Regions from separate parts of the Cellulosimicrobium sp. AB352 genome, predicted to be linked through region 2. Evidence: riboswitches for the same ligand, from Rfam matches in the RefSeq annotation. Region 2 holds a riboswitch; the other holds the start of a gene.
The links. A riboswitch is a leader RNA that binds a small molecule or an ion and turns the genes downstream of it on or off. The one in region 2 is predicted to bind S-adenosylmethionine.

Region 1 (5,180 bases), on a different contig from region 2:
GGGGTCGCGAGCGGCTCGGAGGCGCTGCGCGAGCTCTCGTCGCGCACGGTGGACGCGGCGTTCCTCGACATCCACATGCCGGGGCTGACCGGCCTCGACCTCGCCCGCGCGCTCTCGCGGTTCGCCGACCGCCCGGCGGTCGTGTTCGTGACCGCCGACGAGGCGCGCGCGCTGGAGGCGTTCGACGTCGAGGCCGTCGACTACGTGCTCAAGCCCGTGCGGCGCGAGCGGCTCGCGCGGGCCGTCGACCGCGTCGTCGAGCGGGTCGCGGAGCGCACCGCGGCGGGGCGCGCCCCCGCGACCGACGCGGCAGCGCCCGCCAGCGCCGCCGCTCCCTCGCCCGCGGCCGGTGGCCCGGCGGGAGGCGCCGCCCCGGCCGACGAGACGCTCGTCGTGACGGTCGGCACAACGACGCGGCTCGTCCGGCGCAGCGCGGTGCGGTGGGTGCAGGCGCAGGGCGACTACTCCCGGCTCGTGACGGACACCGAGCAGTTCCTCGTGCGCGAGCCGCTCTCCGACCTCGAGGAGCGGTGGGCGCCCGCGGGGTTCCTGCGCGTGCACCGGTCGTACCTCGTGGACCGCGCGGCCGTGACCGCGGCGCGGTTCGGCGGGGCGCAGCCCGCGCTCGTCGTCGCCGGGCACGAGGTCCCGGTGAGCCGCCGCATGGTGCCCGCGGTCCGCGAGGCGCTCCTCGGGCCGCACCGGGGCGCGCCGTGACGGGCACCGACCCGCGTCGGGACGCGCGCGTGCGCGTCCGGTCCACGGACGTCCCCGCGGGCCCGAGCCCCGGCGAGGGCACCGCCCCGCGGGGCGGCGCGGCGTCGGGCACGGCGCGGGCTGGCGAGCCCGACGACGCCGCGACCGCGTACACGCGCGGGCTCGTCCGGGCCCAGCTCCGGCTCGGGCTGGCGTGCGTGGCGTCGTTCCTCGCCGTCGTCACGCTGCTCACGGTGACGATGAGCGGCGTGCCCGCGCTGGACGACGTCGTGGTGCTCGGCGTGCCGCTGCCGTGGCTCGTGCACGCGTACGGCTTCTACCCCGTGATCGTCGCGTTCGCGGTCGTCTTCGCGGTCGCGGCGGCGCGCAACGAGCGCCGGTACCGCGCGCTCGCCGAGAGCGCGGGCGCGCCCGACGAGCCCGGCCCCGACGACGGCGGTGCGCCGTGACCAGCACGCTGCCCCTCGTCGCGATCGCGCTGCTCCTGCTCGCGACCGGGCTCATCGGGTTCTACGGCCTGCGGATCTCGCGCACCACGAGCGACTTCTTCGTCGCGTCGCGCACCGTGCGGCCGGTCTGGAACGCGTCGGCGATCAGCGGCGAGTACCTGTCCGCGGGCACGTTCCTCGGGCTCTCGGGCCTCGTGCTGCTGTCCGGCGCGGAGGCGTTCTGGTTCCCCGTGGGGTACGCGGCGGGCTACCTGCTCGTCCTGCTGTTCGTCGCGGGCCCCCTGCGGCGCAGCGGCGCGTACACGATCCCCGACTTCGTGCACGCCCGGCTCGACTCCGTGGTCGCGCGCCGCGTGACGAGCGTGCTCGTGCTCGTCATCGGGTGGCTCTACGTGGTGCCGCAGCTCCACGGGGCGGCGCTCGTCATCACGAGCGTGGCCCCGGTGCCGCCGTGGGTCGGCTCGGTGGGGATCGCGGTCGTGGTGAGCGCCGTCGTCGCCGCGGGCGGGATGCGCTCCATCACGTTCGTCCAGGCGTTCCAGTTCTGGGTCAAGCTCACCGCGCTCGCGGTGCCGCTCGTCGTCGTGCTCATGGCGCTCGGCGGGGCGTTCGAGCCCGGCGGCGCCGTCGTCACGTTCGACCCCGCCGCCGTGTTCCCCCACGAGGCCGGGCCGGGCGGCCTCGACGCGTACGCGACCGTCTCGCTCCTGCTCGCCCTCCTGCTCGGCACGACCGGCCTGCCGCACGTCCTCGTGCGCTTCTACACCTCGCCCGACGGCGGCTCGGCCCGCCGCACGACCGTGGTCGTGCTCGTCATGATCAGCGTGTTCTACATGGTGTCGAGCACGCTCGGGCTCGTGGCGCGGGTCGTCGCGCCCGACCTCGCGGCGCCCGGGGTGGCGGACACCGTCGTCCTCACGCTGCCGACCCGCCTCGTGCCCGGGCTCGGCGGCGAGCTCCTCGCCGCGCTCGTCGTCGCCGGGGCGTTCGCCGCGTTCCTCGGGACGTCGTCGGGGCTCGTGGTCGCTCTGGCGGGCGTCGTGAGCCAGGACCTGTTCGGCGGCACCGTGCGGTCCTTCCGCTGGTCGGCGGTCGCGTGCACGCTCATCCCGCTCGCGTTCGCGCTCGTCACCATCCCGCAGGGCCTCGTGACGAGCGTCGGGACGGTGTTCGTCTTCGCGGCGTCGGCCCTGTCCCCCGTGATCCTGCTCGGCGTGTGGTGGCGCGGCCTCACCGCGCGCGGCGCGGTGGCGGGCATGGTCGTGGGCGCCGTCCTGTGCGCGACGGCGCTGCTCGCGTCGTCCGCGCTTGTCGCTGCGGGGTACGGGAGCCCGTCCGGCAGCACGGCCGACGGCGTCCCCGGCGTCGTGCGCGCCCTGCTCGCCCAGCCCGCCGCCTGGACCATCCCGCTCGCGACGGCGACCGTCGTCGTCGTGTCGGTCCTCGACCGGCGCGGCCCGCCGGTGCGCACCGACCGGTTCCTCCGCCGCCTGCACGTGCCCGAGCGCCGTCGGGCCTGAGACCTGGAAGGCCGACGACGACCCTTCGCCGCGCTCGGCGTCTGGGACCTCGCTCGAGCACCTGAAATCCGTAGCGTAGGAAACCTGAAATTCGTAGCGTAGAGAGCCTGAGATCCGTAGCGCGGGGCGCCGCTACGCCTCCGGCCGATCCCTCCGCATCTCACCTGGCGGGCGCTCTCGACCGCATGTCGGATGGGTCGTAGGATCGTGCCAACCATCCAGAGCGGTCGAGAGTCCTGGCTCGACGACACCGCAGCAACCCGCCGACGGAAGCCTCCCGAGGACAAAGGTGCTAACGCCAGGGTCGATGGAGTGACGCATGACCTCAGAGGCATCCTTCGCGCACCGTCCGGGCCGTCCTCGGCCGACGGTGTCGTTCGAGCTCATGCCCCCGCGCCGACCGGACGCGGCCCCGAAGTTCTGGGAGACGGCACGCCGTCTCGTCGCGACGCACCCCGACTTCGTGTCCGTGACGTACGGCGCCGCGGGCACCGACCGCGCGACCGCGCGCCAGGTCGTCGGACGCCTGCTCCAGGGCACGCCCGTGCTGCCGATCGCGCACCTCACGTGCGTCGGGGCGTCGCGCGAGGACGTCGAGTCGGTCATCACCGACTTCCTCGACGAGGGCGTGCGGAGCTTCCTCGCGCTGCGGGGCGACCCGCCGCGCGACCAGCCGGACTGGCAACCCGCGCCCGACGGCGTCCGGTCGTCGACCGAGCTCGTCGCCCTGCTGCGCGAGGTCGAGGCGTCGCGCTGCGCGTCCGACCCCGCCGTCGCGCTGCGCGGCGCGGCCCGGCCGCTGACGATCGCCGTCGCGACGTTCTGCGACGGGAACCCCGCCGCCGGCACGACGCGCACCCAGGAGGTGCGCCGCCTCTGGCAGAAGCAGCAGGCCGGCGCGAGCTTCGCGATCACGCAGCTCTTCTACGACGCGTCGTCGTACACCGACTTCGTCGCCGAGGCCCGCGCGGCCGGCGTGACGATCCCCATCCTCGCCGGGCTGCTGCCCACGACGGAGCCCGCGCGGCTCCGTCGCGTCGAGGAGCTCACAGGCGTGCGCGCGCCCCAGCAGCTGCTGGACGCGCTCGACGCCCTGCCCGACCCGGAGGCGCAGCACGCCTACGGGATCGCGTACTCGGTCGACCTCGCGCAGCGCGTCCTCGACGCGGGCACGCCCGGTCTGCACGTGTACACGTTCAACAAGCACCGCGCCGCTCTTGACCTGCTCGAGGGTGTCCACCTCGGCGGCGGGTCGGTCGGGACCGGGGGCGGCGCCAGCGCCGCCGCCGCCCCGCTCGTCCCGGACCTGGCCAGCGGGCCGTGGGTCACCGGCACCTCCCTGCCCACGACGAGCGCCGCCACGCACGGCGCGCCCGTCTGACCGGTCCTCCGGACCAGCAAGAGGTTTCGATCATGGCCACTTCCGTACACTCCCCTACCCAGAACCCGGTCGGTTTCCCCGCCGGCACCGTGCTCGGCTACCCGCGCATCGGTCGCCGCCGCGAGCTGAAGAAGGCCGTCGAGGCGTTCTGGGCCGGCAAGACCTCGGCCGAGGAGCTCGAGGCCACGGCCCGCGAGCTGCGCCTCGCGACCGTCCGCCGGCTCGTCGACCTCGGCCTCGGCGCCGACGACGCGTCCGTCCCCGGCTCGTTCTCCTTCTACGACCAGGTGCTCGACGTCGCCGCCTCCCTCGGGGCGGTCCCGTCGCGGTTCGCGTCGCTGACCGACGACGCGGGCCGCCTCGACCTCGCGGGCTACTTCACCGTGGCGCGCGGCCAGGGGGACGACGCCCCGCTCGAGATGACCAAGTGGTTCGACACGAACTACCACTACCTGGTCCCCGAGATCGGCCCGGACACCCCGATCCGCTTCGTCGACGACCGCGTCGTGCGCGAGTTCGTCGAGGCGAAGGAGGCCGGTGTCGTGACGCGGCCCGTCGTCGTCGGGCCGGTCACGTTCCTCGCGCTGTCCAAGGCCGCGGACGACGCGCCCGCCGGGTACTCGCCGCTCGACCGCCTCGACGACGTCGTCGCCGCCTACGCCGACCTGCTGCGCGCGCTTGCCGCGGCGGGGGCGCCGTGGGTCCAGCTCGACGAGCCGATCCTCGTCACCGACTCGGTCGACGTGCCGTTCACCGAGCTCGCCGCCGCCGTGGGGTCCGCGTACCGCGCCCTCGCGACCGACCTCCGCCCGGTGCCGAGCCCGGGGTCTTCGGCGGCCTCGTCCGCAAACCCGGCGGCAACCCCTGGTTCGGCGCAGGACGCGCGGCCCGCGATCCTCGTCGCCACGCCGTTCGGCGGGCTGGAGACGTCGCCGGACGGCGACGGCGCGACCTTCGACTTCCTGGCGACCCTCGCGGGCACGGACGTCGAAGCGATCGCGATCGACGCCGTCCGTGCGGACCTTCCGGACTCGCCCTACGACGACCTCCTGACGAAGACGCTCGTCGTCGGCGCGATCGACGGGCACAACGTGTGGCGCGCCGACCTCTCGG
Region 2 (5,180 bases):
CCAGGGCCCGCGCGATGCGGTTCGCCGACAGCACGACGGCGACGATCACGAGGCCCGGCATGGTCGTAAGCCACCACGCGGTGGCCAGGTAGTCGCGCCCGCCCGAGACGAGCGACCCCCACTCCGGCGCGGGCGGCGGCGTCCCGTAGCCGAGGAAGCTCAGGGCCGAGATGGCGAGCACGGCCGTGCCGAGCTCGAGCGCGACGAGCGCGAGCACCGGTCCCGTCGAGTTAGGCAGCACGTGCCGCCCCAGCACGCCGTACCAGCGCACCCCCGACGCGCGGGCCGCCTCGACGTACACCGACGTCGAGGTGCGCAGGACCTCGGCCCGCATGACCCGGGCGAACGTCGCGACGCTCGTGATGCCGACGGCGATCGCGACCTTGACCGTCCCGAACCCGAGCGCCGTGATGATCGCGAGCGAGAGCAGGATGCTGGGGATCGCGAGCAGCACGTCGACGAACCGGCCGACGACGTCGTCCACCCACCCGCGCAAGAATCCCGCGAGCAGGCCGAGCAGCGACCCGGCGACGAGCCCGACCGCGACCGCGATGACGGTCGCGCCGAGCGAGGCCGACGCGCCGTGGACGACGCGCGCGTACACGTCCCGCCCCAGGTGGTCGGTGCCGAACAGGTGCGCGCCCGACGGCGGCTGCAGCCGGTCCGCGGGCACGCCCGTCAGCGGGTCGTACGACGTGAAGAGCTGCGGGACGACCGCCCACGCCGTGACGAGCAGGACGACGAGCACCGCGACGACCAGCCCGGGACGCCGCACGGCGTACCGCGCCCCGCGCCGCCACCGGCCCGCCGTGCCCCGGGTCCGCACGCGGCCGTGCCGGAGGATCGCGCGCGCGTCCTCGCGGTCCTCGACCTCGATCTCCGCGGGCGTGCGTCCCTCGGGCGCGTCGGCGGGCGGGGCGTCGGGGGCGAGCGCGCCCGACGGCGGCACGTCCGCCACCGCGGCACGGTCCGCGACCCGGGCCTCGTCCCGGAGCACGATGCGCACTCCCGGCCTGGTGCTCATGCGGCCACCGCCTTCTGTCGAGCGTCGATCCGGGGGTCGAGCAGGGGGTAGAGCAGGTCGACCACGAGCGTGACGACCACGAACACGAGCGCCGAGAGGACGACGACCGCCTGCACCACGGGGATGTCCTGCGCGTCCACCGACGTCACCGTGAGCCGTCCCAGGCCCGCGCGCGAGAACACCGTCTCGGTGACGACCGTGCCGCCGAGCAGCCCGCCCACGACGACCCCCAGCACGGTCAGCGCGGGGATCGCGGCGTTGCGCAGCGCGTGACGGAAGTGCACGCGCGCGCGGCTCGCGCCCTTGGCGCGCGCCGTCTCCACGTACGGCTCGCCGAGCGTCCCGCGCAGGCTCCGCGCGAGCACCTGGGCGAGCGCGGCGCTCGCCGGCACGGCGAGCGTGATCGCCGGCAGCACGAGGCTGATCGCGCCCTGGTTGCCGATCGCGGGGAACAGCGGGAGCTGGAAGGAGAACCACTGCAGCAGGAGGAGGCCCAGCCAGAACGGCGGCAGGGCGACGCCGAGCGGAGGGAGCGACGCGAGCGCGTGGCGCAGCCAGGCCGCGCGCGGGAACGTGCTCGCGATCGCGATGCCGACGCCCGCCACGACGGCGAGGACGAGCGCCGCGGCCGTGAGCCGGAGCGTCTCCGGGAGCGCCTGGAGCACGAGCTGCGTCGCGGGCGCCCCGGACGCGTACGACGTCCCGAAGTCGAGCCGCAGTGCGTGCCACAGCGCGTCGGCGTACTGCACGAGCACGGGCCGGTCGAGGCCGTACTGGGCGCGCAGGGCGTCGAGCAGCGCGGGGTCCACCTGGTCCGCCTCGCCTCCGCCGCTCGCCATGAGCGCGGCCGGGTCGCTGGGCAGCAGGTAGAGGACGAAGAACGAGATGGTGAACGCCGCCCAGAGCACGAACAGGCCCTGCCCGGCGCGACGCAGGACGTACCGGCCCATGGTCGGCCTCCTTCGTTGGGGGATGCCTGCCTGCCCGACGCCGCGGCGTCGGGCAGGCGGGCCCGGCGGGTCAGCCCTGGGTGACCCAGGCGTCGTAGAAGTCGAGGCGCGACGACGCCTCGAACGTCAGGCCGTGGACCGTGTCGGCGGCCGCGATGGTCGTCGAGAGCTCGTAGACCGGGATCGCGTGCCCCTTCTGCACGAGCAGGCGCGACGCCTCCGTGACGAGCTCCTGCCGCTCGGCCGGGTCGGTCGCCGCGGCCGACGCGTCGAGCAGGTCGTCGACCTCTTCCGCGTCACGCTGGTTGATGTTGCGCGCGTTCGCCGAGAAGATCGTCCGCAGCACGTCCGGGTCGGAGCGCGTGAGGTTGTAGTAGTCGAAGTCGAAGTCGCCGCTCTCCTTGATCGCCTGCGACTCGGCGACGGTCACGTGCTGGAGCTGGAGGTCCACGCCGATCTGCGCGAGCTGCTGCTGGACCAGCTCGAGCGGCTCCGGCACCTGCCAGAACGTCACGGTCGTGGAGAGCTTCTGGCCGTCCTTCTCCCGCACGCCGTCGGCGCCCTCGACCCAGCCCGCGTCGTCGAGGATCTTCTTCGCGCCCTCGGGGTCGTAGGCGAGCTCGTCCGCGACGCTCTCGTAGAGCGGCGTCGAGTGCGACAGGACGCTCGTGGCCGGCTCGTCCTGCGCGCTGAGCACGGTGTCCGCGATCTGCTCGCGGTCGATGCCCTGGAGGATCGCCGTCCGCACGGCCTCGTCGCCCGCGAGCGGGCTCGACTCGTTGGGGAAGAGGTTGAACACGACGCCCGGGTTGGCGCGGTACTCGAGCCAGAACCCGTTCCCGTCGAACTGCGGGAGGTCGACGGTCGAGATCGCGGCCGTGGCGTCGATCTGCCCCGACTGCAGGCTGCCGCTGCGCACGCTCGCCTCGGGGATGACCTTGAACGTCACCGTGTCGAGGTAGGCCTCGCCCTGGTGGTCGCTCGCCTCCGAGCCCCACGCGTAGCCCGCGACCTTCTCGAGCACGATCTCCTGGTCCTGCGTGTACGACTTCACGGAGAACGGGCCGGAGCCGACGAACTTCCCGGCGCAGCGGTCCTCGACGCTCAGGTCGGCCGAGGACGGGGCGAGGAGGCCGAGCGAGAACGTCGACGTCGCCTGGAGGAACTGCGCGCTCGGCTCCGCGAAGTCCACCGTGAGGGTCTGCGGGTCGGTGACGGTCGTGCCCTCGTAGCCGACGAGGTACTGCGACCCGAGCGACGCCGTCGCACCGAGCGCGACGATCGCGTCGAAGTTCGTCTTCACCGACTCGGCGTCGATCGGCGTGCCGTCGGCGTACGTCGCGTCGTCGCGCAGGTGGAACGTGTAGCTCGACGCGTCGTCGTTCACCTCCCAGCTCTCCGCGAGCCACGGCAGGATCTCGCCCGACTCCGGGTCCTGCGCCGTGAGCGACGCGACGGTCTGGCGGGCCGCCGCGATGGCGTCGTTGTTGCCGACCTGCTGCGGGTCGATGCAGTGCGAGTCGACCGTGAGGGCGAACGTCAGGTCGCCGCCCGTCACGGGCTCGCCGGACGGGCTGGGCGACCCGTCGCCGTCGGACGCGCCGGAGCCGCCGCCCGCGCACGCGCTGAGCAGGAGGCCCGTCGCGGCGGCCGCCGCGGCGACGGTCAGGGACCGGCGTCGGTGAGGTGTGGGGATCATGTCGTGCTGCTCTCCTCGTGTGCCGGCTGAGGACCGGCGGTCGTCCGGCGCCGGTGGTCGACCGTGCCGGGCCCAGGGCCGGCGCGGCGGGGGACCCACCGGGGTGCCGTGCTTACCGCGCGGCGGGAGCCACGCGGTCAGGTCGTTCCCGGAGCACCCCGTCACGTCGAAGGGTTGCTGGTCAGCGAGCCGGGCCTGCGTGCTGACGCTCGTCACCTGGGAGCAGGAAAGACAATCTCGACCAGGTGAGTCAAGTATCGAGACGGCCGTCCCGCCAGACGGACGGTTGTTTCCTGCTCCGCGTCGTCGTGACCCGTCGCCGGGGCTGCCACGAGCACGGCGAGGGCCCGCCTCGCCGGGCGAGACGGGCCCCTCCCTCCGGTCCGGCGATCGCTCAGGCCGCGGTGAACCCCGCCGCGCGGCGGGTGTCGGCCGGGCTCCACAGGTCCGTCTTCACCTCGGCCTGCACGACGGGCACGACCTCCTCCGCGAACCGGCGCAGCACGTCCTCCTGCTGCGCCGCGGGGATCAGGTGGTTCACCGAGACGGACTGCAGGTCGTGCCGGTACGAGGCGTGGTAGTCGAGGATCTTCTCCGCCACGCGCTCCGGCGACCCCACGAGCGCGGGCCCGCGCTCGACGGCGTCCTCGACCGTCCGGAAGCTCGGTGCCTTCCCGACGGCGTCCGGCCCGTACCCCCGGCGCGCCGCCGCCGCGACCTGGCCCTCGTAGATCGGGCGGTACTGCTCGATCGCCTCCTCCGTCGTGTCCGCGAGGAACAGCCCGCCCGAGCCCGACCCGACGAACCCGTACGCCGGGTCGTGCCCGTGCGCCGCGTACTGCTCGCGGTAGCGGTCGATGAGCACCTGGTAGTTCTCGCGCGGCTGCAACGCGTTGGCGCTGACGATCGGGTCCCCGTACCGGGCCGCGAGGTCGACCGCGAAGCGCGACGTCGCCGACCCGTGCCAGATCCGGAACGGCCCGGCGAACGGCCGCGGCAGCGTCGTCGCGTGCTCCAGCGCGTGGCGGTGCCGCCCGCTCCAGCTGACGTCCTCCTCCGACAGCAGCAGGCGCAGCAGCTCGTAGTTCTCCTGGAGGTACTCGTACTGCTTGTCGAGGTCCAGCCCGAGCAGCGGGTACTGCAGCACCTCGTTGCCCTTGCCGATGACGATCTCCAGCCGCCCGCGGCTCAGTTGGTCGACCGTCGCGAGGTCCTCGGCGACGCGGATCGGGTCGAGCAGGGACAGCACCGTGACGCCCGTGCTCAGCAGGATGCGCGACGTCCGCGCCGCGACCGCGCCGAGGATCACCGTCGGCGCCGACGACAGCACCTCTCCCGCGTGCCGCTCCCCCACCGCGAACGAGTCGAACCCGAGCTTCTCCGCCAGCACCGCCGTGTCCACGACCCGGTTCAACCGGTCGGACGGCGCGACCGCCTCCCCGGTCACGGGGTGGGGCGGGTTGAACACGATGTCGAGTACCTGGAACCGCACGGTCCTGCTCCTTGC

Region 1: it holds a riboswitch for S-adenosylmethionine, as region 2 does, so the genes downstream of both, ACPCUX_RS15985 (methylenetetrahydrofolate reductase) here and ACPCUX_RS10280 (ABC transporter substrate-binding protein) in region 2, are expected to answer to the same signal.

Annotation. Positions count from the first base shown of each region.
Region 1 is NZ_JBMVFX010000024.1:50,465-55,644, forward strand. It holds gene ACPCUX_RS15970 (LytR/AlgR family response regulator transcription factor) at 1-717, shown strand, start outside; gene ACPCUX_RS15975 (heavy metal transporter) at 714-1,166, shown strand; gene ACPCUX_RS15980 (cation acetate symporter) at 1,163-2,686, shown strand; SAM riboswitch class I at 2,898-3,000, shown strand; gene ACPCUX_RS15985 (methylenetetrahydrofolate reductase) at 3,006-4,067, shown strand; gene metE (5-methyltetrahydropteroyltriglutamate--homocysteine S-methyltransferase) at 4,100-5,180, shown strand, end outside.
Region 2 is NZ_JBMVFX010000012.1:4,154-9,333, forward strand. It holds gene ACPCUX_RS10270 (ABC transporter permease) at 1-1,024, opposite strand, end outside; gene ACPCUX_RS10275 (ABC transporter permease) at 1,021-1,974, opposite strand; gene ACPCUX_RS10280 (ABC transporter substrate-binding protein) at 2,045-3,673, opposite strand; SAM riboswitch class IV at 3,777-3,890, opposite strand; gene ACPCUX_RS10285 (LLM class flavin-dependent oxidoreductase) at 4,068-5,165, opposite strand.